3 regions of the Cupriavidus sp. 94F1 genome follow, and region 3 is predicted to be linked to each of the others. Evidence: predicted binding sites of a transcription regulator. Region 3 holds the regulator's gene; each other region holds the start of a gene.
What was found. Region 3 encodes LexA, which represses DNA repair genes until DNA is damaged. Its sites were predicted from a motif close to ACTGTATNNNNATACAGT; they were not measured.

Region 1 (9,689 bases), on a different contig from region 3:
GAGCTAATTCGCCAACGAAGATCGAAATTATACCTTCGGTTTTCGGCCTGTCAACACCTTTGTGACAATTTTCTGCAAGCTTCGGCGGTCGCCCAAAAAAATGGCAGACCCGAGGGTCTGCCTGGAAGGAGCGGCTGGCCGGTAGGCCAGCCATCCTGAGCGAGGGTTACCGGTTGTATCCCTCCGGTGAATGCCGGGATTGCCGCGTCGTTGTCGTATGTGTCGTGTGGCCGTTCAGTCGTTGGCGTAGATGTCCACGTCCTTGGTCTCGCGGACGAACAGTGCGCCCAGCACGAAGGTCATGGCGGCGATGATGATCGGGTACCAGAGGCCGTAGTAGATATTGCCGTTCTGGGCCACCAGCGCGAACGAGATGGTCGGCAGCAGGCCGCCGAACCAGCCGTTGCCGATGTGATACGGCAGCGACATCGACGAATAGCGGATGCGGGTTGGGAACATTTCCACCAGCATGGCCGCGATCGGGCCGTACACCATCGTGACGTAGATGACCAGGATGACCAGGATCACCAGGACCATGATCGTGTTCATCTGGGCCGGGTCGGCCTTGGTCGGGTAGCCGTGCGCCGTCATCTCGCCGCTGACCGACTTCTTGAAATCGGCGATCTGCTTCTTGCTGGCGTCGTCGAACGTGCCGTTGCCCACGGTGGCGTCGAAGGCCTTGATCTCCTTGTCGCCGATCTTGACCGAAGCCACGGTACCGGCCGGGGCGTTCACCACCTCGTAGCTGGCCGATGCCTGGGCCAGCGTGCGCTTGACGATGTCGCACGAGCTGCGGAAGTCGATCTCGCGGGCGATCGGGCTGCCCTGGAACGAGCAGGTGGCCGGGTCGGCCGTCACCACGATCTGGGCCGACTGCTGGGCACGCTCCAGCGCCGGGTTGGCGTAGTGGGTCATCGCCTTGAACAGCGGGAAGTAGGTCAGCACGGCCAGGGCGCAGCCCAGCATGATGATCCACTTGCGGCCGATCTTGTCCGACAGCGAGCCGAAGAAGATGAAGAACGGCGTGCCGATCACCAGCGCGCCGGCGATCAGCAGGTTGGCCGTCTTGGCATCGACCTTCAGCACCTGGGTCAGGAAGAACAGCGAGTAGAACTGGCCCGTGTACCAGACCACGGCCTGGCCGGCGGTCAGGCCCACCAGTGCCAGGATCACGATCTTCAGGTTGCGCCATTGGCCGAAGGCTTCGGTCAGCGGTGCCTTCGACGTCTTGCCCTCGGCCTTCATCTTCTGGAAGGCCGGCGACTCGCTCATCGACAGGCGGATGTACACCGACATGGCCAGCAGCAGGATCGAGACCAGGAACGGGATACGCCAGCCCCAGACGTCGAAGTTCGGGCCGGTGGCTTCGCGAACCAGCAGGATCACGATCAGCGACAGGAACAGGCCCAGCGTGGCCGTGGTCTGGATCCATGCCGTGTAGGCGCCGCGCTTGCCGTGCGGCGCGTGTTCGGCCACATAGGTGGCCGCGCCGCCGTATTCGCCGCCCAGTGCCAGGCCCTGCAGCATGCGCAATGCGATCAGGATGATCGGGGCGGCCCAGCCGATGGTGGCGTAACCGGGCAGCAGGCCGACGATGAACGTCGACATGCCCATGATCAGGATGGTCACCAGGAAGGTGTACTTGCGGCCGATCATGTCGCCGAGGCGGCCGAACACCAGTGCCCCGAACGGCCGCACGATGAAGCCTGCGGCAAAGGCCAGCAGCGCGAAGATGAATGCCGACGTCGGGTCCAGGCCGGCGAAGAACTGCTTGGCGATGACCGCCGCCAGCGAACCGTACAGGTAAAAGTCGTACCACTCGAATACCGTGCCGAGGGAAGAGGCCAGAATGACCTTTTTCTCTTCCTTCGTCATCGGCGCATTGTGGGCCGCAGGTACGGTCCCCACGTTTTGCGCGTTTGCCATGTGTTGTCTCCTCCGTTTCCGTTCTTCCGTCGAAAATCTTCAGGTCCCCGCCGTCAGGGCCGTGTACGTGTGCACGTACCGGCCCATTGCGCCAAGGTTGGAACGATTGTGGGAGGCGAAACTTACTGAGTTCTGACAGATCCGGGGCAAACCGGGTGGAATCGGTCGGGGTATACGCTAGGCAAACCGGGCCGATGCGCGGCCCGGCGCGTGCTGCATTGCGAGGCATTCGGGGCGCGGGGCGCCCGCTGGCGGGCCGGGACGCCGTCTTGCGCCGCAGCAAAGAGCGCGGCCCGAGAGGAAACCCTTAGAAGGGGGCGTGGCGCGGTTTTCCGCCGGCGTCGTCAGGTTCGGCGGGGGGCGCCGGATGGGCGTCGATGCCGGTGTCGATGCCGGCGTCCGTGCGGGCCAGTTCGTGCTCGCGGGCGTGCATCTCGTCGTCGGCGCGATTCATGCGCCAGGCGTACAGCGCGGCCATCAGCACGTAAAGAATCAGCGATCCCTGCGCGGCCATCCAGAACGAAAAGGGCCAGCCCATGAAATCGAAGCGCAGTTCGCGCGCGAACCAGCTCACGCCGAACGTGATCAGGAACCAGGCTGCCAGCAGCCCCCCGATCCATCGCACGTTGTGGTGCCAGGCGCGCCGTTCGAGGGGCGTCATCCGGTCGCGGGGCGTTTTCCTGCTCATGCCGGATTCTCGTCGGGGGCGAGCCGGCGCAGCGTGATGCGCAGGCGCGCGCCGGCCAGCCGCGGGGACGCCTGGTACACGTTGTCGTCGATGGCGACTTCGCCGCCATGCTGCTGCACGATCTCGCGCACGATGGCCAGCCCCAGCCCGCTGCCCTCGGTGTTGGTGCCCAGCACCCGATAGAAGCGTTCCATCACCCGTTCGCGCTCGGCCGGCGCGATGCCCGGCCCGGTGTCTTCCACGTCCAGGTACGCGAACGGCTCGAAGGCGTCGCTGGCCACGCGCACGGTGGCATGGCCGCCGGCCGGCGTGTAGCGGATGGCGTTGTCCAAGAGGTTGTTGAGCATTTCGGTCAGCATCAGGCGGTTGCCGGTGATCATGACCGGGTGATCGTCGGCTTCCAGCCCCAGGTCGATATTGCGGGCCCATGCCTGCGGCAGCCAGTCCTTGACCACGTCGCGAGCCAGTGCGGCAAGGTCCAGCGGCGCCATGCCGCCGGCGCCGGCCAGGTTTTCCATGCGCGCCAGCGACAGCAGCTGCGTCACCAGGTGCGCCGTGCGCTCCGAACTGCCGGCGATCTGCGCCAGCGACCGCCGCAGTTCCTCGGGCGACTGCTCGCGCTGCGCCAGTTCGGCCTGCATGCGCAGGCCCGCCAGCGGGGTCTTCATCTGGTGCGCGGCATCGGCAATGAAACGCTTCTGTGTCTGCACGGACTGGTCGAGCTGGGCCAGCAGGTCGTTGAACGACGCCACCAGCGGCGTGATTTCCTGCGGCGCCGCGCGTTCGTCGATCGGGCTCGTATCGCCAGGGTTGCGCGAGCGAATGCGCTGCTGGATGGCCGTCAGCGGCGCCAGCCCGCGCGTGAGCCCGAACCACACCAGCACCACGGCCAGCGGCAGGATCACGAACTGCGGCAGGATCACCCCCTTGATGATCTCGTTGGCCAGCCGGGCACGCTTGTCCAGTGTCTCGGCCACCTGCACCAGCACCGGCTGGTTGCCGCCGACGTTTTTCAGATCGACATAGGTATAAGCCACGCGCACATCGTTGCCGGCCACGCGGTCGTCGCGCATCGACACCAGCCCGGCATGGCCCTGTTCCTCTTCGGACGGCAGCGGAAGGTCGTGGTCGCCGGCCACGTACTCGCCGCGCTTGCCCACCACCTGGTAATAGATGTTGTCGGTCTCGTCGGCGCGCAGGATCTCGCGCGCCGACAGCGGCAGCTGCAGCGTCACGCGTCCGTTTACTTCGCGCACCTGCTGCGACAGCACGATGGCGCTGGCCTCCAGCGCCCGGTCGAACGGTCCGTTGGCGATCGACTTGGCCACCAGGTACGTGACCGCGATGCTCATCGGCCAGAGCAGCAGCAGCGGCGCCAGCATCCAGTCCAGGATCTCGCCGAACAGCGATCGCGGGGCGGGATGGGCCGAGGTTTCCTCGAGATGGGGCAGGGCATCCGCCAGCGCCGAATCCTCGGCGGCGGCGTCGGCCAGCGTGGGGCGCGCGGCCTCGGGCAGCGGGGCGGCGCCTGCGGCGGGATGGCGTCGCCAGGGCAGGCGCAGCAGGCTCATGGGCGGTTTGCGTCAGCCGTGGGTGGCCATGGCCGGCTGGAATTTCTCCAGGCAATAGCCCAGGCCGCGCACGGTGGCAATGCGGATGCCGCCCACCTCGATCTTCTTGCGCAGGCGGTGCACGTAGACTTCGATGGCGTTGTTGCTGACTTCCTCGCCCCATTCGCACAGGTGGTCGACAAGCTGTTCCTTCGACACCAGCCGGCCGCTGCGCGTGAGCAGGATTTCGAGCAGGCCGATCTCGCGCGCCGACAGGTCCAGCATCTGGTCGTTCAGGAAGGCGATGCGGCCGACCTGGTCGAAGGCCAGCGGGCCGTGGCGCATCAGCGTGGCGCCCCCGCCGGCGCCGCGCCGCACCAGCGCACGCACGCGTGCCTCCAGCTCGGACAGCGCGAAGGGCTTGGCCATGTAGTCGTCGGCGCCCAGGTCCAGCCCCTTGACGCGCTCGTCCACGCCGTCGGCCGCGGTCAGGATCATCACAGGCAGCATCGCGCCGCGCGCACGCAGCCGCTTGAGCACCTCCAGCCCGGGCATGCGGGGCAGGCCAAGGTCCAGGATCAGCAGGTCGAAACTCTGCGTGGAAAGGGCCGAGTCGGCTTCCACGCCATTGGCGACGTGATCGACGGCATAGCCGGAATGGCGCAACGACCGTGTCAGGCCGTCTGCCAGCACGTCGTCATCTTCGGCGATCAGAATCCGCATGGTTTGTCTCCACCCTTGTCACCTTTTTTGTGCTGCATCGCCCGCAGCCGGTTTGCGGTGCCGGTGGGGCTTGCCAAGCATACTGTTTTTTTATACAGTACCCGACATTCCGCGCGAGTCGTCCCGGAAGGGACTGCGCAGGGCCGGGACTGGCGAGTCCAGGCGCCAAAAGCCTTCGAAAGCCGCCCGAAATCCATCGGAAAAGGCTTGAAAAGCAGGCGCCACGCCGCATGCGGCCTATTTATACACCAATTGACCACCCATTGACTGAAGGACGACCATGGACGACAAGAAGGCCGGCGCCGGCGTAAGTGCTGAGAAGCAGAAGGCGCTTGCCGCCGCGCTCTCCCAGATCGAAAAGCAGTTCGGCAAGGGCTCGATCATGCGCCTGGGCGATGGCGACGTCGAAAAGGATATCCAGGTGGTGTCCACCGGATCGCTGGGCCTGGACATCGCGCTGGGCGTCGGCGGCCTGCCGCGCGGCCGCGTGGTCGAGATCTATGGTCCGGAATCGTCGGGCAAGACCACGCTGACGCTGCAGGTCGTCGCCGAAATGCAGAAGCTGGGCGGCACCTGCGCGTTCATCGACGCGGAACACGCGCTGGACGTGCAGTACGCGGGCAAGCTCGGCGTGGACGTGGGCAACCTGCTGATCTCCCAGCCCGACACCGGCGAGCAGGCACTGGAAATCACCGACGCGCTGGTGCGCTCGGGCTCGATCGACCTGATCGTGATCGACTCGGTGGCCGCGCTGGTGCCGAAGGCCGAAATCGAAGGCGAGATGGGCGATTCGCTGCCGGGTCTGCAGGCCCGCCTGATGAGCCAGGCACTGCGCAAGCTGACCGGCACCATCAAGCGTACCAACTGCCTGGTGATCTTCATCAACCAGATCCGCATGAAGATCGGTGTGATGTTTGGGTCGCCTGAAACCACGACCGGCGGTAACGCGCTGAAGTTCTACGCCTCGGTGCGTCTGGACATCCGCCGTATCGGCTCGATCAAGAAGGGCGACGAAGTGGTCGGCAACGAGACCAAGGTCAAGGTGGTCAAGAACAAGGTTTCGCCGCCGTTCCGCGAGGCGTTCTTCGACATCCTCTACGGCCAGGGGATCTCGCGCCAGGGCGAGATCATCGACCTGGGCGTGGACGCCAAGATCGTCGAAAAGTCGGGCGCGTGGTACAGCTACAACGGCGACAAGATCGGCCAGGGCAAGGACAACGCGCGTGAATACCTGCGCGAGAATCCGGACATCGCCGCCGAGATCGAAAACAAGGTGCGTGCGGCGCTGGGCGTGGCCCCGACGAACACCGCGCTGGGCGCGCCGGCCGAGATCGAAGACTGAGGTTGACGCCTGCCGGCAACAAAAGCCGTCGCATGACAGTGCGGCGGCTTTTTTGTTTTTCGTCCCCTCCTTGCCCCCCAAACGCTCTCCTGATTCCTGATGGCCGGAACCCGTCCCCCGCTTTCCCTCAAGGCCCGCGCCGTTGGCTATCTCTCGCGCCGCGAGCACAGTCGCGTCGAACTGGCGCGCAAGCTGGCGCCCCATGCCGAATCGGCCGAAGAAGTGGAGGCCTTGCTCGATGCGCTGGAGCGCGAAAACTGGCTGTCGAATGATCGCTTCGTCGATAGCCTGGTCCACCGGCGCGCCAGCCGGTATGGCGCGGCGCGCGTGATGCAGGAGGCGAAGACCCACCAACTTGGCAACGACCAACTGCGGGAACTCCAGGACCGGCTGCGCGATACCGAAGTGGAGCGGGCCGCCGAGGTGTGGCGCAAGCGGTTTGGTGTGCCGCCTGATTCACCCGAAGCGCGGGCCAAGCAGATCCGGTTCATGATGGCCCGGGGCTTCTCGCGGAGCGTGATCGGCAAGATCATCCGGGGCGCCGAGGACGGGTACGAGGGCGAGTAGCAGCACGAGTACCAACGGCGAGCAACGGCGGACCCTACGCCGGGTGGCCATCTGCATACCTGCGTACGCATAAGGGGTATTCGCGCGGCCGTCAAGCAAGTTGTCGTACCACTGATGCAACGCAGCGCCGCGCCGTGTCGGCGGCCGGAAACCCAGGTGTGAGGCCGGTTTGCCGCCATTGTCGTTGCAACAATCGGGGCCGGCCAGACTGTCGAGCAGGATGTTCCCGGTCAAAGCAGCGCGGCATGTTAAACTCCATGGGTTATCCGGCCCAGACGGCCGTCCGGCATGCGCCGGGCCGTCCGGACCGAAGAGAAGCCGCGAAGTTTGCCGTAGCGAACGCCGCGCAAGTACTGCCTCAGAATTCCGCCACGTTCAGCCTGCCGCTTCAGCCCCGCAGTCATGCCGCTTTCCCCGCCCGTCAACCGTGCCTTGCGTCATCGCCGTGCCATCACGGCCGAAGCGTATTTGCGGGATGACGGCCTCTGGGACATCGAGGCGCGCCTGACCGACACGAAGCCGCGCGATATCGAACTGGCCGGTAACCGCATCCGCCCGGAAGGCCAGCCGTTGCACGACCTCTGGCTGCGCGTGACGATCGACCTGCGCCTGAATATCGTGGACGCCGAGGCGTGTTCGGACTGGGTGCCTTATCCGACGCATTGTGACACGATCGGCCCGGCCTACCGCCAGTTGATCGGCCTGAACCTGACAAAGGGGTTCCGCAAGGCCGTGCGCGACCGGCTGGGCCATGTCGCCGGCTGCACCCATCTCACCGAACTGGCCGGCGTGCTGCCGACCGCCGCCATCCAGGCCTTCGCGGGCGATGTGTTCAAGATTCGCGACGGCGCCGACGACCCCAATCCCGAACCGCCGATGCAGCTCCATGGATGCCACGCGCTCCATTTCGAGGGCGAGGTGGTTCGCCAGTTTTACCCGCGCTGGTATGGTCACCAGCCGAAACCGAAAGCCGGCGCTGCGGCGTCGTCCCCCCAGACCGCGTCACGCGCCGATGCCCCCGCATCAGGTGGCGAAGACACCCTGGCCCACCGGCCCAACGGTACGTCGGGCTGACCGTCACGGTCGGCCCAAGGAAACAGGCGCAAGCCCTTCGTCTCCAACTATTTTTCCAATCCCTTTACGCCTACCCGAAAGGAAACACGCATGAATATCCATGAGTATCAAGGCAAGGAAATCCTGCGCAAATACAATGTGCCGGTTCCGCGCGGCATCCCGGCTTTCTCGGTCGAAGAGGCCCTGAAGGCGGCTGAACAGCTCGGCGGCCCGGTGTGGGTTGTCAAGGCACAGATCCACGCAGGCGGCCGCGGCAAGGGCGGCGGCGTGAAGGTGGCCAAGAGCATCGACGAGGTGAAGACCTACGCCAGCAACATCCTCGGCATGACGCTGGTGACGCACCAGACCGGCCCGGAAGGCAAGAAGGTCAACCGCCTGCTGATCGAAGAAGGCGCCGACATCAAGAAGGAACTGTACGTGTCGCTGGTGGTGGACCGCGTGTCGCAGAAGGTGGCCCTGATGGCATCGAGCGAAGGCGGCATGGACATCGAGGAAGTCGCTGCCCACACCCCGGAAAAGATCCACACGCTGATCGTTGATCCGGCCGAAGGCCTGAAGGACGCTGACGCCGACGACATCGCCCGCAAGATCGGCGTGCCCGACGCCAGCATCGCCCAGGCTCGCCAGGCACTGCAAGGCTTGTACAAGGCGTTCTGGGAAACCGACGCTTCGCTGGCCGAAATCAACCCGCTGATCCTGACCGGCGACGGCAAGGTCATCGCCCTGGACGCCAAGTTCAACTTCGACTCGAACGCACTGTTCCGTCACCCGGAGATCGTCGCGTACCGTGATCTGGACGAAGAAGACGCCAACGAAATCGAAGCCTCGAAGTTCGACCTGGCCTACATCTCGCTGGACGGCAACATCGGCTGCCTGGTGAACGGCGCCGGTCTGGCCATGGCCACGATGGACACCATCAAGCTGTTCGGCGGCGAGCCGGCCAACTTCCTGGACGTTGGCGGCGGCGCCACGACCGAGAAGGTGACCGAAGCCTTCAAGCTGATGCTGAAGAACCCGAACGTGCAGGCCATCCTGGTCAACATCTTCGGCGGCATCATGCGCTGCGACGTGATCGCCGAAGGCGTGATCACCGCGTCGAAGGCCGTGCAGCTGGGCGTGCCGCTGGTCGTCCGCATGAAGGGCACGAACGAAGAGCTGGGCCGCAAGATGCTGGCTGAGTCGGGTCTGCCGATCATTTCGGCCGACACGATGGAAGAAGCCGCCCAGAAGGTCGTGGCCGCAGTCGCTGGCAAGTAAGGACAACTTTCGTTGCCGCCTGGCCGCAGCCGGGCGGGGCGACTAAAAGGACTAGCAAATGAGCATTCTGATCAACAAGGACACCAAGGTCATCACCCAGGGCATCACCGGCAAGACCGGCCAGTTCCACACCCGTGGCTGCCGCGACTATGCCAACGGCAAGAACGCGTTCGTTGCCGGCGTGAACCCGAAGAAGGCCGGCGAAGACTTCGAAGGCATTCCTATCTATGCCAGCGTGAAGGACGCCAAGGCACAGACCGGCGCGACCGTGTCGGTGATCTACGTGCCGCCCGCAGGCGCAGCTGCCGCCATCTGGGAAGCCGTTGACGCCGACCTGGACCTGGTGGTCTGCATTACCGAAGGCATCCCCGTCCGCGACATGATGGAAGTCAAGGACAAGATGCGCAAGCAGAACAAGAAGACGCTGCTGCTGGGACCGAACTGCCCGGGCCTGATCACGCCGGACGAGATCAAGATCGGCATCATGCCGGGTCACATCCACAAGAAGGGCCGCATCGGCGTGGTGTCGCGCTCGGGCACGCTGACGTACGAAGCCGTGGGC
Region 2 (9,689 bases), on a different contig from region 3:
CGGGCAGGTCTTCCATGCGCGTGGGCAGGCCCGCGCGATCGGGCTCGGGATTCGGGATCATCGCCAGCGCACGCCGGATGGCGGTCAGCATGCCCAGCGCCAGCACATCCACCTTGAGCAGGCCCAGCGATTCCAGATCGTCCTTGTCCCACTGGATCACGCTGCGATCCTTCATGGCGGCATTCTCGATCGGCACAAGCCGCGACAGCTTGTGCCGGGCGATCACAAAGCCGCCCACGTGCTGCGACAGGTGGCGCGGAAAGCCGCGCAACTGCTCGGTCAGGCTGGCCCATTGCCGCACGGCCGGCGAATCGGGGTCCAGCCCGTAGCGGGATATCCGCTCGATGAATTCGGTGCCGCCGTCCCACCACGCCTGGCCCTTGACCACCTGCTCCACCACGCTCGGGTCGATGCCCAGCGCGCGCCCCACGTCGCGCAACGCGCTGCGCGACCGATAGGTGATCAGCGACGCCGCCAGCGCGGCACGGTGGCGGCCGTACTTGTCGTAGATGTACTGGATGACTTCCTCGCGCCGCTGGTGCTCGAAGTCGACGTCGATATCGGGCGGCTCGTCGCGCTCGCGCGACAGGAAGCGCCCGAACAGCAGGTTGGCCTGCTCGGGGCTGACCTCGGTGATATGCAGGCAGTAGCAGACCAGTGAATTGGCCGCCGAGCCGCGTCCCTGGCACAGGATGCCCAGCTTGCGCGCATGGCTGACGATGTCGTAGACGGTCAGGAAGAATGGCTCGTAGCGCTTCTCTTCGATCAGTTCCAGCTCGCCTTCGAGCTGCTTTTCCCATTCGGGCTCCATGCCGTGCGGGAATCGTTCGTCGATGCCCTTGCTGACCGCCTGCCGCAGATAGCCGATCGGCGTCAGCCCGTCGGGCACCAGTTCCTCGGGATATTCGTAGCGCAACGTGTCGAGCGAAAACCGGCACTGGTCGGCGATCTGCAGCGTGCGCGCCAGCGCCTCGCGCGGATAGAGCCGCGACAGCACCTGCCGCATGCGCAGGTGGGCTTCGGCATTGGGCGCCAGTGCCATGCCGCAGGCCGGCAGCGGCTGGCCCAGCCGGATGGCGGTCAGCACGTCGGACAGCGGCTTGCGCGACCGCACATGCATGTTGACCGCCCCGGTGGCCACCAGCGGCACGCCGGTATCGCGCGACACCTGCTGCAGGCGTTCGCGGTGCAACGCTTCGGCATGGCCCTGCAGCAGTTCCAGCGCGATCGATACGCGGTCGCCAAACACGTCGCGGCACCATCGCGCCTGTGCGCGCAACACCTCGGCATCGGCGCAGTAGTCGGGCAGCAGGATCGCCAGGCAATCGGGCATGCCGCGCAAGTGATGCACGTCGGGCTGTGGATCGGCGATATCGGACGGATACAGCACGTAGCTGCCCTTGTCGGCGCGCCGGCGCCCGAGCGTGATGAACTCGCTGAGATTGCCAAAGCCCTCGCGGTTCTGCGCCAGCAGCACCAGGCGGGGCGGCGGCATGGTGTCGCCCGGGGCCGCCGTCAGCGTGAAGCGGCTGCCGATGATCAGGTTGAACGCGTCGGCCGCGGCGGCCAGCGTTTCAAGCATCGCGTGCCGGCGTGCCGCGGCATCGGGGTCTTCGCCGAAGTCGACCGGCGCCCCTTCCTCATCGCCACCCTCGCCCCCCTCCTCGTCGTCTTCCTCGACGAAGGCCACGATGTCCTCCACATCGTCCACGTCGCCCGCACCCTGCCCCGCCGCCAGGCGCCGCGCGCTGCGGGCCACGGCTTCCCACATGTCCTCGCGCAAGACCTTGATGGCGTGGTGCGCGCGGGCGGTGCCGGCCACCGAACACTCGTCGGTCAGCGCCAGGCCGCTGTAGCCCAGCTGGAACGCGCGGGAAATCAGTTCCTGCGGATGCGACGCGCCAGTCAGGAACGTGAAGTTGGAAATGCAGTGCAGCTCGACATAGTCGGGCAACGACGGCAACAGGGAAGACAATCCGGGCAACATCGCCAAGCTCCGGGGCGCTCAGGCAAACAGGCCGTGCAGGAACCAGCGGTATTCGCCGCCGTCTTCCTGCCCGTCGCGCATGGGGCGGCCGGGGCGTTCGCGATAGACCCAGCAGCGCAGCCCGTCGGCGCGTTCGGCAATGAAATAGTCGCGCGTGGCCAGGCCGCCATCCCACCAGCCGGCCTCGATGCGCTCGGGGCGCGTCAGCATGACCAACGGCCCCTGGTACACGGGACGGTGCTTTTCCACACGCAGCGGCTGGGGCGCTTCCAGCAGCCAGAGCGGCCGCTCCGGCGGCAAGGCGCCCGTGGCCGGCGCGCGCGCGGGCGTCTCGCCCACCGGGCACCACTGGTTGGCGCGCTCGGGACGATGGTCGGCCAGCGGCTGTGGCTGCAGCACGTTGTCGCGGCCCAGCCGGGCAACCAGCGTATCGATCAGCCGGCCCAGCTCGGCCGGTTCGGCGCCGGGCTCCGGAAACAGCGAATCGCTCTGCGGCACGCAGGTTTCCATCGTCTCCACGCGCAGTCCCAGGCCGCCTACGGGCGCATGAAAACGCACCTTGTCGAGCTTCTCGCGCAGCAGCTTCGACAGATGCACGGGGTCGCGGCTCGGCTGCGCCAGCGCCAGCGGCACCGGCGTGCTGTCGGTGTCCTCACCCAGCCGGTAGCGTTCGTGCTCCAGCACCAGCACGCAGCGCGTCACGCCGGCCTGCTGCGCCGCCAGCCAGCCCGACAGCGCCAGCAGCAGCCGCTGCGCCCCGGCCAGCACGCCTTCGGCCGATTCGATGCGGCCCGGCAGCTCCATGCGTTGTGCAAACGCGGGCGGCGCTTCGAACCATGCAAAGCCCGAAGGGGCGTTGCCATAGGCCTGGTCCAGCCGCGCCAGCAGTTCGGTGCCGATACGGCGCGACAAACCCGCGCGCGGCAGCTGCCGCACCTGTCCAAGCGTATGGCAGCCCACGCCTTCGAGCCAGTCCGGATCGGTGTACGCCTGCAGGCAGGTCACGGGCAGGCGGTCCAGCAGGCGCATCATGCGCGGCGCCTGCACCGCGCGCCGGGCCGGCCGGACGATGCCGCGCGGCGTCTTGCGCAGCGGCTGGCGCGCCAGCCATGCCGCGCCCTGCGCCGTGGTGCCGCTGCCAACCTGCACGAACGTGCCCAGTTGCCGCACGCGGGCGCGGATCGCCCGGCACAGCGCACGATGCCCGCCGAACAGCCGCAGGCTGGCCGTGACGTCGAGCATCACCGTGGCCGATTCGGGTTCCGGGTCGATCGTCACGGCCGGCGTGAAATGCAACAGCGTCAGCGCCACGGATGTCACCAGACCGGTCTCGGCGGCCGGATCGCGTTCAAGCTGCACCACATCGGCCGACAACGCCTGCACGCCGCCGCGCCGCATGCCGTAGCACACGCCCAGCGCCGCGGCCGGGCCATTGGCCAGCACCACGCGCTCGTGCGCCATCACGGCCACCGGCAGTTGCTGCAGCGTACCGTTGCCATGCGCGGCGGGGGTGCCGGCGGGCTCAGGCCAGCTCGGCTGCAGCGCGTCCAGCGGCAGGCGCGGCAGATGCACCGCGATCCAGTACGTCATGGGCAATCGGATCGAGACCCGCCGCGACGGCGGGCGTGGGAACGGCAGGCATGCCCGTGCGCCGGGGCACATGGGCCATGCCTTCGAGGGGCAACAGCAACGGCGTGTCGCGCACCGGGCCGCGCCGCTTGTGGAAGGTGATCGACATCAGGTTGCCCGGCTGCGGCGACAGCGCCAGCCGCAGCACCGCCGGCGACGAGTCGTGCAGCACCCGCATGGGCCGCAGCACCCACACCACGGTATCGCCAGCCTGCGCCAGCACCTGCAGGCGCCGCAGCGCCTCGGGCCGCGCGCCCGCCAGCCACACCAGCACCGCGCCGAACGCCTGGCTGCGCAGCATCTGCTCGGCCGCCCAGAGCATGTCCGTGCGCTGCGAGGCCATCGTGGCGGCCACCGGCGGGCGCACCCAGTAGAGCTGCCGTGCGGGCAGGCGGTCATCGTCCAATCCGCCCGCCAGTCCGCCAGCATTCGGCAGGTAAGGCGGATTGACCAGCGCGATGCGCCGCCCGCCGGCCGCCAGCATGCGCAGCGCCGGCATCAGCAGGCGCAACTCGCCCGCGCCGTCCTGCGTCAGCAGCAGTTCCGTCACCGCACCGGCCGGCCAGCCGCCGCCCGGCAACTCGGCGGTCAGCGCGTCATAGCCGGTCGGACAGACGGGCAGCCGGCCGGCACGGCCCAACTGGCCCGCGCGCCACAGGCCGGGATACCGCTGTTCGAGTTCGCGCACCGATTCGCGGGGCGGCTCGGCCAGCGGGGAGGATGGGGGCGCAGGGTCCTCTGCCAGAAGCGAAGGCTGCCCATGCGGGACGGGGGTCATGATCGGGTTGTCGGCCCACGCGCAGTCGGCGCGGACATAGGAATTCGTCGAATACTGTATGTTTATACAGTATCAGGGCCGGCGCAAGGGGTACGCTATTCAAGTGCCTGAATCGACGCTTACGAAGTGATTTTTGCGTCCTTGCCACACTTCCGGGTGGACGATTGCAAACAAGTGTCAAGTGTCATTGTGAAGTGTCAGGCAGTGCGGAAAAATGCGCGGCATGAAAAGGAATACGCGCGAATGCGTGCATCTGCTGATCGAAGGTTTGCAGCGTCAGGGCCCGGTGCGCCGTGACGGGCTGGCCGACGCCTGCGGCCTGTCCGCCGAGGAGACCACGCGCGCCCTGAAGGCCGCGCGGCAGATGAGCGTGATCGACCATGTGCCCTACGGCCCCGGCACGCCGCCCGCCGCCGTCTTCTATCAGCTGACCGGACGCCAGTTGCCGCCGGCGCGCAAGAGCACGCGAACTCCGCCAGCCCCCGACGACCGCTTCCAGCCGCTGCTGGAAGCCTGGTGGAACAGCAACGAGCTGGACCGGGCCTGATGCAGGCACGCCGCCGGAGGACCGGCGGCGCCGCCACGACGGGGTGTCTCGACTACCTGGCCCGCCGGTAGCGCGCCTGCATGATCTGGACCCACTCGCCGTTGTCGGTCTGCATGAATGACGTCAGCGTGCGGTTGTCGTCGTCCTGAAACGCCATCACATCGCGATACTTCGCCATCTTGCCCGGCACCACGGTGCCATCCGGGCCGAACGCCGGACCATCGGCGCGCAGGGTCAGCGTGTTGCCGTCGGCTTCCAGGTCGCCCTCGTAGACCCACATGTGGGTCATCATCGAACCAATGAAGGTACCCACGAAGTGCCGGCGGGCGGGGTCGTAGCCCAGCGTCATGACCGTCACGGCCGGCCCGCAGCCGGGGAATTCGCCTTCGGAGCGGGTCTGCACCCAGGTGTCGCCAACCTTGCTGACCTGCTCGGGAATCTTCCACTTCTCGGCCGGGCCTTCGGGGCCCATCTGGGCTTCGCCTTCGGCTGTCCAGTTGCCTACCAGCCGGTGCAGCCAGCGGTGTTCCTTGGTGATTTCGACTTGCATGCTTAAGTCTCCGGTGGATAAGTTCAGATCGATATCGCCGTCTTGTGTACAGCGTACACAAATCCTAGGAGATGATCAGAACGATGTCCACATCGGTGTGGCAGCATGACAAAAACTTAATCTTGAGGCGCTCACATCACTTGGGGTGATGGAAGGCGCGTGAGACGGCGTTCAGCGTCGGTGTGGCCGCCCGAGTCGGGTGACCGCCCGCTGCCTGCCTATTACTGCGGCAGGCGAACCTTCGGCACGATGAACTGGTTGCCCGGCGCGCGCATCACGTCGCACTGGGCTTCGCCCTTGCGCGCCTCGCCGGCCTGGTTCACGAATTCGATGCTGCCCACCACGCTGTAGACATCCTCCGCCACGCGGCGCGAGGTGCCTTGCACCCACCGGAACTTGTCGGGGTTCGGCAGCCTGGCCTTGACAGCCTCCATGCAGGCCACTGGCGCCTCGGGCGCTTCCGGCCTGCCGCCACGCTGACCCATTTCGATATTGACCGGTGCATCGGCGGCGGCTGCCACCATCGGCAGTCCGATGGCCACGCAGGCCAGGGCCCGCACGAGCTTGCGGCGCAGGTGTGTTGTCACAGGTGTGTACTCCAGAACGAAAACGGCCGGCACGCGCGATGCATGCCGGCCGGTTGCCATTGTACTGCGGCGAAAATCCCTTACGTCTCTTACGCGCTCACGCCATTACACGGACATGTCGCGCGGTTCGGGCTTGCGGTCGTCGAACCAGCGGTACAGCGTGGGCACCATCACCAGCGTCAGCAGCGTCGACGTAATCAGCCCGCCGATCACCACCACGGCCAGCGGCCGCTGCACCTCCGAGCCCGGGCCGTCCGAGAACAGGAACGGCACCAGGCCCAGCATGGCAATGGTGGCGGTCATCATCACCGGCCGGAATCGCTGGGTGGCGCCGCGCACCACGGCATTGCGCAGCGACATGCCCGACTCGCGGAGCGTGCGGATGTACGACACCAGCACCACCCCGTTCAGCACCGCCATGCCCCACAGCGCGATAAAGCCCACCGAGGCCGGCACAGACAGGTATTCGCCGGTGACGAACAGCCCGATGATGCCGCCGATCGATGCAAACGGCAGCACCGTGATGATCAGCGTGGCAAAACGCAGCGAGTTGAACAGCAGGAACAGCAGGAAGAAGATCGCTGCAATGGTGATCGGCACGATCAGCTTCAGGTGGCCCATGGCGCGCTCCATGTTCTGGAACTGGCCGCCCCACTCGTAGTAGTAGCCCTCCGGCAGCTTGACCCTGGCCTCCGTGGCGGACTGCAGTTCGGCCACGAAGCCACCCAGGTCGCGGTCCTTCACGTTGATCATCACCACCACGCGGCGCTTGGCCATTTCGCGGCTGATCTGCGCCGGGCCATCGCTGACCTCGATCTTCGCCACGCTCTGCAGCGGCACCTGCACGCCATCGGGCGCCTGCACCAGCAACTGGCGGATGGCCTGCACGTTGCCGCGGAACTCCTCCGGCAGGCGTACCACCGCCGCAAAGCGGCGCTCGCCCTCGAAGATGTCCGTGGCGCGCTTGCCGCCGATGGCGATCTCGATGATGTCGTGGATGTCCGACACGTTCAGCCCGTAGCGCGCAATCGCCTGGCGATCGATTTCGATCGACAGGTACTGCTGGCCCGAAATCCGCTCGATACGCACATCCTCCGCACCCTTGATGCCGCCCGCCACGCGCGCGATCTCGCCGGCCAGGCCGCGAAGGCGGTCGAGATCATCGCCAAAGATCTTCACGGCGATATCGGAACGCACGCCGCTGACCATCTCGTCCACGCGGTCCGAGATCGGCTGCGCCATCACGATCTGCACGCCTGGTATGGCCTTGAGCTTTTCGCGGATGGCGTTGGCGATGTCGTCCTGCGTCCAGCCCTCCGGCCACTCGTCGCGGTCCTTGAGGCTGGCGATCGGCGTCGACTCGTTCTGGCCCTGCGGATCGGCCGGGCTTTCGCCACGGCCCACGCCGGACACCACCGACTTCACGCCCGGCACCTCCAGCACCAGCTTGTTGGCCTGCCGTTCCAGCTTGATCGACTCTTCGAGCGAGATGTTCGGCACGCGGTCCAGCGCGGGCACGATCGACCCTTCCTTCATTTCCGGAATGAACGACGTCCCGAGCATCGGCACGATCATCACCGTGGCCACGAACAGGCCCACCGCCGACAGCACTGTCTTCCTGCTGTTGAGCAGCGCCCAGTGCAGCATGCGCAGGTAGTGCCGCTTCATGAACGCGATCACGCGCGTGTCATGCTCGGCACCGCCCTTGAGCAGGTACGACGACAGCACCGGCGACAGCGTCAGCGACAGGAACAGCGAGATGGCCAGCGCAATCGAGATCGTGATGGCCAGCGGCGCAAACATCTTGCCTTCCATGCCCTGCAGCGTCATCAGCGGCAGGAACACCAGGATGATGATGCCCACACCGACGATCACCGGCGTGGCCACTTCCTGCACCGCCTTGACCAGGATCTGGTTGCGGGTCAGCCCCGACTTGTCCGCATGGCCCAGCCGCTCGAACGCGTTCTCGACGACCACCACCGAGCCATCCACCATCAGGCCGATGGCGATGGCCAGCCCTCCCAGCGACATCAGGTTGGCCGACAGCCCGATCCGGTTCATCACCATGAACGTCAGCAACGGCGTCAGCACCAGCGTGGCCAGCACGATGACCGACGAGCGCACGTCCCCCAGGAACAGGAACAGCACGATCACCACCAGCACCACGCCTTCGAGCAGCACCTTGGTGACCGTCCACAGCGCGGCGTCCACCAGTTCGCTGCGGTCGTAGTACGGCACGATCTGCAGGCCACCGGGGATCATGCCCTTCTCGTTGATCTCCGCCACACGCGCCTTGACGCGGCTCACCACCTCCTTGGCGTTGCCGGCGCGCATCATCATCACGATGCCGCCCACGGCTTCGGTCTGGCCGTTCTTGACCACGGCCCCCTGCCGCACCTCGTGGCCGATCGTCACCTGCGCCACGTCGCGCAGGTAGACCGGCGTGCCGTTGATCTCCTTGAGCACGATGCTGCCGATATCGTCCACGCCCTTGGCCAGCCCCACGCCGCGAATCAGGTACTGCTCCGCGTAGTGCGGCAGTACGCCGCCGCCCGAGTTGGCGTTGTTGCGCGCCAGCGCCTGGTACACCTGCTGCAGGCTGACCTCGTAGTGCCGCATGCGCTCCGGGTTGACCAGTGCCTGGTACTGCCGCACGTAGCCGCCCTGCGAGTTGATTTCGGCCACGCCCGGGATCGATCGCAGCAGCGGGCGCACCACCCAGTCCTGCGCGATGCGGCGCTCGGCCAGCTCTTCCTGCGTCAGTTCGCGGTCACCGTCGTCGGGGCGGTCCAGCGTGTACTGGTAGACCTCGCCCAGCCCCGTGGACACCGGCCCCAGCACCGGCGTCACGCCTTCCGGCATGCGGCCGGACACCTCGATCAGCCGCTCCATGACGAGCTGCCGCGCGAAGTACACGTCGGTCTTGTCCGTGAACACGAGCGTGATCAGCGACAGGCCGGCCTTGTTCAGCGAGCGCATCTCTTCGAGTCCGGGCAGGCCCGTCATCGACATTTCGATGGGCACGGTGACAAAGCGCTCCACCTCCTCGGGCGAGCGGCCGGTGGCTTCGGTGGCGATCTGCACCTGGACGTTGGTCACGTCCGGGAAGGCATCGACCGACAGCTTGCCGGCCGCGCGCAGGCCAAAGAAGAACAGCACCACCGCCACCACACACACCACCAGCCGCTGCTTGATCGCGGCCTCCACAAGCGATGTCATCATGGCGGCTTACCCCTGTTCCAGGCGCTTGCGTTCGTTGTCGAGGTGGAACGCACCCTCCACGACCACGCGATCGCCCGCCTTGATACCGCTCTGCACCACGCGCATGCCGTCGCTTTCCGAACCCAGCTTCACCTTGGTCAGGCGATACTGGCCGGGCGCCATTTCCACGTAGACCTGCTCGTCGTTGCCGTCGCGCACCACCGCCGAACCGGGCACCACCAGCGTATCGACGGGCTTGCCCGCGATCAGCATGCTGGCCAGCATGGCCGGCTTCAGGCGCCCTTCCTTGTTCTCCAGCTCGGTACGGACCAACACCGTGCGCGATTGCGGATTCACGGTACGGCCCACGTAGATCAGCTTGCCCGTGATGCGGCCGTTGGTATTGGCCA
Region 3 (9,689 bases):
CAATACGGAACTTGGGCGCCTGCAAGTGGAAAGCGCCAAGGCCGTCTACGAGAATTCCCAGCATCGCTACGACAGGCTGCTGACCGTTTCCATCGCGGTCCTGGTGCTTGGCCTGGCGTTCAGCACCGTGGTGGCCTGGCGCCTGCGTGCGTCGATCGTCCATCCGCTGGATATCGCCATTGGCCGTTTCGCGCGCATGGCGGACGGCGATCTTAGTATTTCGGCGATGCGCGATGGCGCTGCAATCGCCGACGAGCACGCAAGAAGCGAGACCAGCCGCATGCTCGGCATGCTGGGGCGCATGCAGGGGCGTCTGGCCGAGATGGTGGGCGAAGTGCGCAGCGGCGCCGATTCGATTGCGGCGGCGAGCCAGCAGATTGCCAGCGGGAATGCCAACCTGTCGCAGCGTACCGAGCAGCAGGCCGCGTCGCTTCAGGAGACCGCTTCGAGCATGGAGGAGTTGACCAGCACCGTGCGCCACAACGCCGATAGCGCCCGCGAGGCCAGCACCTTGGCGGTGGATGCGCGCCGGCTGGCAGAGACCGGCAGCCAGGCCGTGTCGCGGGTGCAGAGCACGATGCAGCAGATCGACACCGGCGCCAACAAGGTGGTGGACATCATCGAGGTGATCGAGAAGATCGCCTTCCAGACCAATATCCTGGCGCTCAATGCGGCCGTGGAGGCCGCGCGGGCCGGCGAGCACGGCCGTGGCTTCGCGGTGGTGGCGGGCGACGTGCGCGATCTGTCGCAGCGGTGCGCGGCGGCGTCGAAGGAAATCCGCACGCTGATCGGCGCCTCGGTGTCGAATGTGCGCGAAGGCACATCGCTGGTGGACGACGCGGAGCGCGCCATGCAGGACATCGTCAATGCGGTGCGCCGCGTGAGCGATATCGTCGGCGGCATCAGCGCGGCGTCGGACGAACAGTCGCGCGGCATCGAACAGGTGAACGTGGCCGTCTCGCATATGGACGGCATGACGCAGCAGAACGCGGCGCTGGTGGAGGAAGCCGCCGCGGCGGCCGGGTCGCTCGAAGACCAGGCGCAACGGCTGACAGGGCTGATGTCGGCCTTCCGGCTGGCGTGATCGCCAGGGCTGCAGCGGCTCGACAGACGATAAGCCGATTCTGAAACGGCGCCGTCATCGAATCCGGGCAAGGCAGGTGGCGTAAAATTGCCGCCTACTGGAACGGAGACGGATATGACGGAGTTTGTATCGACGGCGGTGCAGGGCGGTGTGGCCTATCTGACGCTGACCCGCCCGCAGGCCCTGAATGCGTTGTCGCTCGACATGATTCGCGCGATCACGCAGGCGTTGCAGCAGTGGGAAACCGATGCCGCCGTGCATGCGGTGGTGGTGGCCGGCGCGGGCGGCAAGGCGTTCTGCGCCGGCGGCGATATCCGCTGGTTCCATCAGGCGTACTACGCCAACGACCCGATGCTCGACCAGTTCTTTGTCGAGGAGTACGCGCTCAACCATCTGATCCACCGCTACCGCAAGCCCTATATCGCCCTGATGGACGGCGTGGTGATGGGCGGCGGCATGGGCATCTCGCAGGGCGCCCGGCTGCGCATCGTCACCGACCGTACCAAGATGGCGATGCCGGAGACGAACATCGGCCTGTTCCCCGATGTGGGCGGCGGCTGGTTCCTGGCGCGTACGCCGGGCCATATCGGCGAGTACCTGGGCCTGACCGGCACGGTGATTCACGCCGCCGACGCCCTGTACGCGAAGCTGGCCGATGCCTATCTGCCGGCCAATGTGATGGCGGAACTGGCGGCATCGCTGCAGGCGCATGCGTTTGACAGCGGCGACGCCGTGCTGGCCCATATCGCCACCTTCACGGGTCAGCACGCGGCGGCGTGCGTGCCGCACGCCAGCCCGCTGGCCCAGCATGCCGGCATGATCGACACGCTGTTTGCCGGCGCCACGGCGCAGGAGATTCTGAGCGCGGTCAGTGACACGGCCGGCGACTGGGCGGCCCAGACCGCCGCCACGCTGCGCAGCCGGTCACCGCTGATGCTTTGCGTCACGCTGGAACAGATCCGCCGTGCGCGCACGATGACGCTGGAAGACGAGCTGCGCATGGAGCTCGACATGATGTACGACGTGTTCCGTCATGGCGACGGCATCGAGGGCATCCGCGCGCTGGTCATCGACAAGGACCACCAGCCGAAATGGAATCCGGCCCGCCTTGACGAAGTGACGCCGGGCCGCGTGCGCGCGTTCTTCGACAGCAAGTGGCGGCGCGAGGAACATCCGCTGGCATCGCTGGCGTAGTCGCTCCGCCCGCTGCGCCATTTGCATCGGCATGGGCGTTGCGCGCGGTGGCCGGCGGCGGCCATGCAAGTCAAGTACAGTGTGGGCAGGGCTGGCCCTGCTGCCGGAGCCGGCCTGTGATTCACTTCGACCGTGTGTGAACAGTGAAAGGAACCGTAATGAGCAATCCTCGTGATGTCGCCGTACTGGTGGGAAGCCTGCGCAAGGAATCCCTGAACCTGAAACTGGCCAAGGCCCTGGCCGCGATTGCGCCGCCGCAGCTCAAGCTCGATATCGTCGAGATTCGCCAGTTGTCCCACTACAACCAGGATGACGACGCCAATCCGCCATCGGAATGGGTGGCCTTCCGTGACCGTATCCGCCGCGCCGATGCCGTCCTGTTCGTTACCCCTGAATACAACCGCTCGGTGCCGGGCGTGCTGAAAAATGCCATCGACGTGGGATCGCGCCCGTATGGGGAAAGCGCCTGGGACGGCAAGCCGGGTGGCGTGATCAGCGCGTCGCCGGGCAATATCGGCGGCTTTGGCGCCAACCACCACCTGCGCCAGTCGCTGGTGTTCCTGAATATTCCGGTGCTGCAACAGCCGGAAGCCTATATCAGCGGGGTGGACAAGCTGTTCGATGAGCAGGGCGGCATCAGCAACGACTCGACCCGGGGCTTCCTGAGCAAGTACCTGACGACCTTCGCGGCCTGGATCGACCGCAACGCCGCGGCGCGCTGACAGTCGGCCGCCGATCGCGCCAGTCCGATTCAAACGTCGGTAAGCCCCGTCCTACAAGGCGAAGCGGGGGAGACCCGACACCGGCAGTGACCCCTGCTTTCTATAGTGAAGCCATGTTCAAACACATAGACAAGGAGGAAACACCATGCCGTACATTCTCGCCTGGCTGCTCGGCGTCCCGGCCTTCGTCCTGATCCTGATCTGGCTCTTCATGCACTGAGTGCAGCCCGCCCAACATGAGAGACGGCGCCTCCGGGCGCCGTTTTTACTGGCCGCGTGCCGCGCACCCGATGTGAGCGTTCCGGGGCGCTGCTCAGGAACGTCATCTCGCGTATACTTGCGGGTCTTCCTCAGTCCGTGGACCCAGAACCGTACCCGGACGCTCCCTCGACGCCATACCCATGACTGCAAATCCGCGCCGCATCTCGGTTGCCCCGATGATGGACTGGACTGATCGCCACTGCCGCACGTTCCATCGCGCGCTGAGCCAGCACACCTGGCTTTATACCGAGATGGTCACCACGGGCGCGCTGCTGCATGGCGATGTGGCGCGGCATCTCGATTTCGACGCGGCCGAGCAGCCCGTGGCACTGCAGCTGGGCGGTAGTGAACCTGCCGATCTCGCGCAGGCGGCGAAGCTGGGTGAGCAGTGGGGCTACAAGGAAATCAACCTCAATTGCGGGTGCCCCTCGGAGCGCGTGCAGCGCGGTGCGTTCGGCGCGTGCCTGATGGCAGAGCCCCAGCTGGTTGCCGATTGCGTCAAGGCGATGCGGGATGTGGTGTCGGTGCCCGTGACGGTGAAGCATCGCATTGGTATCGACACGATCGAGCACTATGACTTTGTTCGCGACTTCGTTGGCATTATTGCCGACGCCGGTTGCGAAACATTTATCGTGCACGCCCGTAATGCCATTCTGAAAGGCCTTAGCCCGAAAGAAAATCGGGAAATTCCGCCGTTGCGGTACGAAGTTGCATACCAGCTGAAGAAAGAATTTCCGCAGCTGGAAATCCTGATTAACGGCGGCATTGTCTCTTATGGCGAAATGGAAGAACATTTGCGCCACGTGGATGGGGTAATGATCGGCCGTCAGGCTTACCACGATCCTTATATCCTCGCCGAAATGGACAGCCGTTTCTACGGCGTTGAATCGCCGATTCCAACGCGCGAAGACGCCGAAATGGCCATGCAAGCCTATATCGGCCATCTGGTGGAGCGGGGCGGCTATATGGGCGCTGCCACCCGGCATATGCTGGGCCTCCATCGCGGGGTCTATGGCGGACGCGGCTGGCGCCGGGTGCTGTCGGATGCACGGCGCATGAACGCTGCCCGCACCCGGGCCGACGTGGATGCGCTATTCGAAGAAGCGCGTTCCCATCTGCGTCCAGACCTCCTGGAGGCGGCCTGAGCGACCCCCGAACGTGACGATCGTATGCGGGCTGGACTGGAGGAAAAACTCTAATTTCGAACGATCGTGCTATGCACATGCCGCAAATGTATGCCCCAAGGGCGTTTGCGGCGGTTGAGGTGACTGGAAACCCGCGTGGGCAAAGGGATTCCCCTAATTCGCCAGTCCTGCGGCATGTTCTTACACTGTGCCTGCCCTCGAATACAGGGCTTTCTTCAACTGATTTTTGAGCCCGCCGTGTGCGGGCTTTTTTTCTGCCCCGTCTCGTTGTTACCACAGCAACCGTGGGTTTGCCCGGATGGTGCGCCGTGCGTTCGGGGTCTACATTGAATGTGCCTTCAGGGCATTGAGATCGCTAATTTAAGAGTCCGCTTGCGAGCGGGCTCTTTTTTTTCGTGGGTCGCGCCATGCACGAATCGCGCATAAAACCGTGGCGTACCTGAACACCAAAAAAAAAGCAGGCGATGCTCGTCGGGAGTGATCGCCTGTCGGGAATGTCGAGGGGGTCAATGTCCCTCGGGGAAGAGTATCCAACAGCATTATTTGCGACAGAACCCTGCCGTGGTGGGGCAAGACCTCCGCTTTTGAAGGGCAGGCCGATACGTCAAGCTCGGGCTATTGTTAAGACATGCCCTGTCGAGCGGCGCGTAGGTCATGTTACGATGCGCTGAAAAATGCCGCGACATTAGCCGGCATGGCGTGGGAGTCGTATCTTCACGGATGCGGCGCCAAGTGGGGGAAAAGCAGTTGGGCTGGCCGGTTCGAGCGGTGTGACGGGGAATGTCGAAGCCAGTGAATCGGAAGCGAGCCCTGAGGAAACGAAATGGAAGCGGAAGAACCATTCGGTGAAGTCTTCGAGGACTACCGGGTGATCTGGGTAGCCGAGCAACTGCAGGACGGCAAATGGACTGCGCGCTATTGCTGGCACCCAGGCACATCGATCGACGCCGGCAAGGCGTTGCAGCGCGACGTCCTGAATGGCAAGTCGAAACGCTTGCTTGGACTTTTTCCGAGCGAGGCAGAGATCATCGCTGCGATCAAGGAAGCCGTGCTGCTGGAAGCGAAGTGGGTGGGCCCCCGATGAAGTCCGGAAGCCATCCGCCAGCGAATCCGAAATTTTTTTGTGCGGAATACTAGCCATCAGCAGAGAATGCTTGTATAGTCTTGTTCTTCGCTGATCGACACAACGGTCAACGAAAAATCTCTACGGTGGCTGTAGCTCAGTTGGTAGAGTCCAGGATTGTGATTCCTGTCGTCGTGGGTTCGAGTCCCATCAGCCACCCCAAAGAATTCCCTTGCAAAACAGCCGCTTAGTCAAGCGGCTGTTTTGCTTTGCACGCATCCCTTCCCACCATCCCTTCCGCCTGGTGCAACCGACCTGACAGCATCCGATTGCGATCGCATACGCCAAGGCGAAGCCGGTCGATGGGCGAAAAAAACCGGACGTTGGCGGGGTCGACAAGGTCCGGTTCTGCGCATGACGCGAATGCGCAGTGATGCGGTTGCGCGCTGATCCGCGTGGCACGCGGCCAGATTTCAATCGAGCAGTTTCGTGGTCGGTTCTGCCAGTTCCAGCATGCGGCAGATGGCTGCCATGTTGCCGACCATCGTGCGACGTTGCGCGCCCTGGTAGACGCGGACGCCCTTGATTTGCCGGAACGGGACCGGCTTGACCGGGCGGCGGGAAGCGATGGGATTCGATTGCAGCATGGCAACACCTCGTAATTTGCGACAGCAGTGGTCCGCGCCCGTCGTCCAGCAAGGACGGGGCGGCATGGGCAAAGCAAAGCGGGTGACCAGGGCAGACGGCCGTGCTGCCTAAGTCTCGGGAGCCGGAGTCGCTGTCAGGCGCCTCCGATCACGCTAGAAGCCTGACGATCGGATCAGGCCGACAGCGATACCTTCAAGGGAGAACTCGTCGCGGCCCGAATGGAGCACGATGTTCTGGAAATCGGGGTTTTCTGCGATCAGTTCGATCGTGTCGCCGCGTTTCTTCAGGCGCTTGACCGTGACGTCCTCGCCCAGGCGGGCTACGACGATCTTGCCGTTGGCTGCCTCGCTGGCTTTCTTCACGGCCAGCAGGTCGCCATCGAGAATGCCGGCGTCGCGCATACTCAGGCCGCGTACGCGCAGCAGGTAGTCCGGACGCTCGTCGAAGACCGATGCATCCACCTGGTACTGACGGTCGATATGTTCTGCGGCAAGGATCGGGCTGCCCGCAGCGACGCGACCGACCAGCGGCAGCGTCAACTGCAGCACGCCTGCCATTGGCAGCGAGAACTGGTCGGAACGTTCCGAATCGCTGCGTGCCACCTTGAGCCGGATGCCGCGCGATGCGCCGGGGGTCAGTTCGATGACGCCCTTGCGTGCCAGCGCCCGCAGATGTTCCTCGGCCGAATTGGGCGAGGAAAAACCAAACTCGGCGGCGATCTCTGCGCGCGTGGGCGGGAAGCCCGTGTTGCGGATCGTGTCGCGGATCAGATCGAAAATCTGCTGCTGCCGGGGTGTCAGGGTCGCCATGGTTCGCCGGTCTCTCGTGCCGAAGCACTGTATGTTTAAACAGTATGCTGTGATTTTATACAGTATCGTGTGAAGTGCAAGCACAATTTGCGCAGTGGGCTCTACATGGGCGACGGCGGCACCGGTGGCTTCGCGGGTTTGCCAAGGGGGCGCTGGGGCGGGGTGGCAGTTACAATCGTCGGCCAGATCCCGGGCCGCGCCCGCCCGGCCAGCCCCCTCAGTCAGCCTATTTACATGTCAGCGTCTTCCTCATCGTTGCCCCGTGTCGTCGTGCTTGCCACCGGCGGCACCATTGCCGGATCGTCCGGCGACCCCGCCAGCAGTGCCCAGTACCAGGCGGCTACCGTGCCGGTGTCGCAACTGGTCCAGGCCGTGCCCGCGCTGGCCGATGTCGCGCGCGTGGAGGCCGAGCAGGTGGCGCAGGTCGACAGCAAGGACATGACGTTCGGTCTCTGGCAGCAGCTGGCGGCGCGGGTGGCGTACTGGTCCGGCCAATCGGACGTGGCCGGCATCGTGATTACGCACGGCACCGATACGCTTGAAGAAACGGCGATGTTTTTGCACCTGACGCAGCCGTGTCCCGTGCCGGTGATCATCACTGCGGCGATGCGCCCGGCAACGTCGCTGTCGGCGGATGGCCCGCTGAACCTGCTCGATGCGGTGCGCGTCGCGGCCCATCCGGACGCGCGGGGCCTGGCTGTGCTGGTGGTGCTGAACCAGCAGATCCACGCCGGGCGCGACGTGACCAAGGCGCATACGTCCGCCGTCGATGCCTTTGTCTCGCCGAATGCCGGTCCGGTCGGCTACGTGCAGGACGCCTATATTCGATTCACGCGTACGCCGTCCCGGCGGGAGGCGCCGTGCTTGCCGGTGCCGTCGGCCTGGCCGATGGTGGAGATCGTGGTCAGCCATGCCCAGCCGGGCAGGGTGGCCGTGGATGCACTGGTGTCGGCTGGTGTGAAGGGGCTGGTCGTGGCCGCCACCGGCAATGGCTCGGTCCACGAAACCCTGGTGGCGGCGTTGGCCGATGCGGCGGCGGCTGGTGTGGCAGTGGTGCGCAGTTCACGTACTGGCGCCGGCCATGTGTCGATTCCGGCGCGGCCGGCGGCGGGGGCTGGCCTGTTTGCGTCGGCGGCCGACCTCAACCCTTACAAGGCGCGCGTGCTGCTGCTGGTGGCGCTGGCAGCCGACCCCGCGCTCGGCGTCGATGCCGGGCGCCTGCAGTCGCTTTTTGCCGCCTGCTGAGCCGCCTGCACCGCGTACCTTGCGGATTCCCGGGTTTCCGGGCTATACTCGCCGGCTATTCAACCTTGCCGCACCGGACGTGACGCCCGGGTGGCTCATCCCAAAAGGAGCGTCAATGCGTCATTACGAAATCGTATTTATCGTCCATCCGGACCAAAGCGAACAAGTGCCGGCGATGATCGAGCGTTACAAGCAGCTCGTCACGTCGCAAAATGGCCAGATCCATCGCGTGGAAGACTGGGGTCGTCGTCAGATGGCCTACATGATCCAGAAGCTGGCCAAGGCTCACTACGTTTGTCTGAACATCGAATGCGGCAAGGACACGCTGGCTGAACTCGAGCACGCGTTCAAGTTCAATGACGCCGTGCTGCGTCACCTGATCGTCCAGACCAAGAAGGCTGAAACCGCGCCGTCGCCGATGATGAAGGAAGTGCAGCGCGAAGAAGCCCGCAAGGCCGCGCAAACGACCACGGAAGGCCAGGCCGCCTGAGTGCGGACTGCTGTGTCGCGGTGAACCAGCTTCGGCTGACCGCCACGCTCGCCGAGCGAGATACGCTGCGCTATACGCCAGCCGGCATCCCTGTCGTCAACTGCATCCTGCAGCATGCCGGCGAGGTGATGGAGGCGGAAACGCCCAGGCAGGTGGAATTCGCAGTGGTGGCCATGGGCATCGGCCCGATTGGCCAGCGGCTCGAGCGCATGCCGCTCGGCACGCTGCTCGACTGCGAAGGCTTTCTGGCCCGCAAGCACCGCAACAGCAAGACACTGGTCTTTCACATCACTCGATGTAAAGCATTCGAAAAGGATTGAATCATGGCATTCGTCAAACGTGACAACAAGAACAAGAAGCGCTTCCAGCAACAGAACCCGCTGTTCAAGCGCAAGCGCTTCTGCCGCTTCACCGTGGCTGGCGTCGAACAGATCGACTACAAGGATCTGGACACGCTGAAGGACTTCATCGGCGACAACGGCAAGATCACGCCGGCTCGTCTGACCGGTACCAAGGCGCACTATCAGCGTCAGCTGGATACGGCCATCAAGCGCGCCCGCTTCCTGGCGCTGATGCCGTACACCGACCTGCACAAGAACTGATAGTCCCGGGACCGCAAGGAGAAATACACGATGCAAGTCATTCTGCTGGAAAAAGTCATCAACCTGGGCAACCTGGGCGACATCGTTCGCGTGAAGGACGGTTACGCACGTAACTTCCTGATCCCGACCAAGCGCGCTCGCCGTGCTACGCAAACCGCCATCGCCGAATTCGAAGTGAAGCGCGCCGAGCTGGAAAAGGCCGCTGCCGCCAAGCTGGCTGCTTCGCAAGCCGAAGGCGAGAAGCTGAACGGTCTGACCGTCCAGATCACGCAGAAGTCGGGCGTGGACGGCCGTCTGTTCGGTTCGGTGACCAACGCCGACATCGCCCAAGCCCTGGAAGGCCAAGGCTTCAAGGTCGAGAAGTCGCAAGTGCGCCTGCCGAACGGCCCGCTGAAGATGGTTGGCGACTACGCCGTTGGCGTGTCG

Region 1: recA (recombinase RecA) is a predicted target of LexA. The motif match lies at 4,969-4,986, and genes of this name have one in related genera.
Region 2: imuA (translesion DNA synthesis-associated protein ImuA) is a predicted target of LexA. The motif match lies at 4,448-4,465, and genes of this name have one in related genera.

What each region holds. Positions count from the first base shown of each region.
Region 1 is NZ_JBYOJT010000002.1:157,805-167,493, forward strand. It holds tRNA gene AC3FJ6_RS04800 (tRNA-Met) at 1-13, opposite strand, end outside; gene AC3FJ6_RS04805 (MFS transporter) at 235-1,926, opposite strand; gene AC3FJ6_RS04810 (DUF4212 domain-containing protein) at 2,234-2,614, opposite strand; gene AC3FJ6_RS04815 (sensor histidine kinase) at 2,611-4,185, opposite strand; gene AC3FJ6_RS04820 (response regulator) at 4,198-4,887, opposite strand; gene recA (recombinase RecA) at 5,168-6,229, shown strand; gene recX (recombination regulator RecX) at 6,329-6,796, shown strand; gene AC3FJ6_RS04835 (DUF2889 domain-containing protein) at 7,199-7,870, shown strand; gene sucC (ADP-forming succinate--CoA ligase subunit beta) at 7,961-9,127, shown strand; gene sucD (succinate--CoA ligase subunit alpha) at 9,186-9,689, shown strand, end outside.
Region 2 is NZ_JBYOJT010000005.1:346,380-356,068, forward strand. It holds gene AC3FJ6_RS15190 (error-prone DNA polymerase) at 1-1,987, opposite strand, end outside; gene AC3FJ6_RS15195 (Y-family DNA polymerase) at 2,006-3,577, opposite strand; gene imuA (translesion DNA synthesis-associated protein ImuA) at 3,510-4,394, opposite strand; gene AC3FJ6_RS15205 (hypothetical protein) at 4,618-4,941, shown strand; gene AC3FJ6_RS15210 (DUF1579 domain-containing protein) at 4,994-5,491, opposite strand; gene AC3FJ6_RS15215 (DUF2880 domain-containing protein) at 5,713-6,078, opposite strand; gene AC3FJ6_RS15220 (efflux RND transporter permease subunit) at 6,184-9,300, opposite strand; gene AC3FJ6_RS15225 (efflux RND transporter periplasmic adaptor subunit) at 9,307-9,689, opposite strand, start outside.
Region 3 is NZ_JBYOJT010000001.1:77,177-86,865, reverse strand. It holds gene AC3FJ6_RS00405 (methyl-accepting chemotaxis protein) at 1-1,084, shown strand, start outside; gene AC3FJ6_RS00400 (enoyl-CoA hydratase/isomerase family protein) at 1,199-2,278, shown strand; gene AC3FJ6_RS00395 (NADPH-dependent FMN reductase) at 2,437-3,000, shown strand; gene dusA (tRNA dihydrouridine(20/20a) synthase DusA) at 3,402-4,406, shown strand; gene AC3FJ6_RS00385 (hypothetical protein) at 5,230-5,490, shown strand; tRNA gene AC3FJ6_RS00380 (tRNA-His) at 5,616-5,691, shown strand; gene AC3FJ6_RS00375 (hypothetical protein) at 5,943-6,116, opposite strand; gene lexA (transcriptional repressor LexA) at 6,270-6,926, opposite strand; gene AC3FJ6_RS00365 (asparaginase) at 7,161-8,171, shown strand; gene rpsF (30S ribosomal protein S6) at 8,287-8,661, shown strand; gene priB (primosomal replication protein N) at 8,682-8,981, shown strand; gene rpsR (30S ribosomal protein S18) at 8,985-9,263, shown strand; gene rplI (50S ribosomal protein L9) at 9,294-9,689, shown strand, end outside.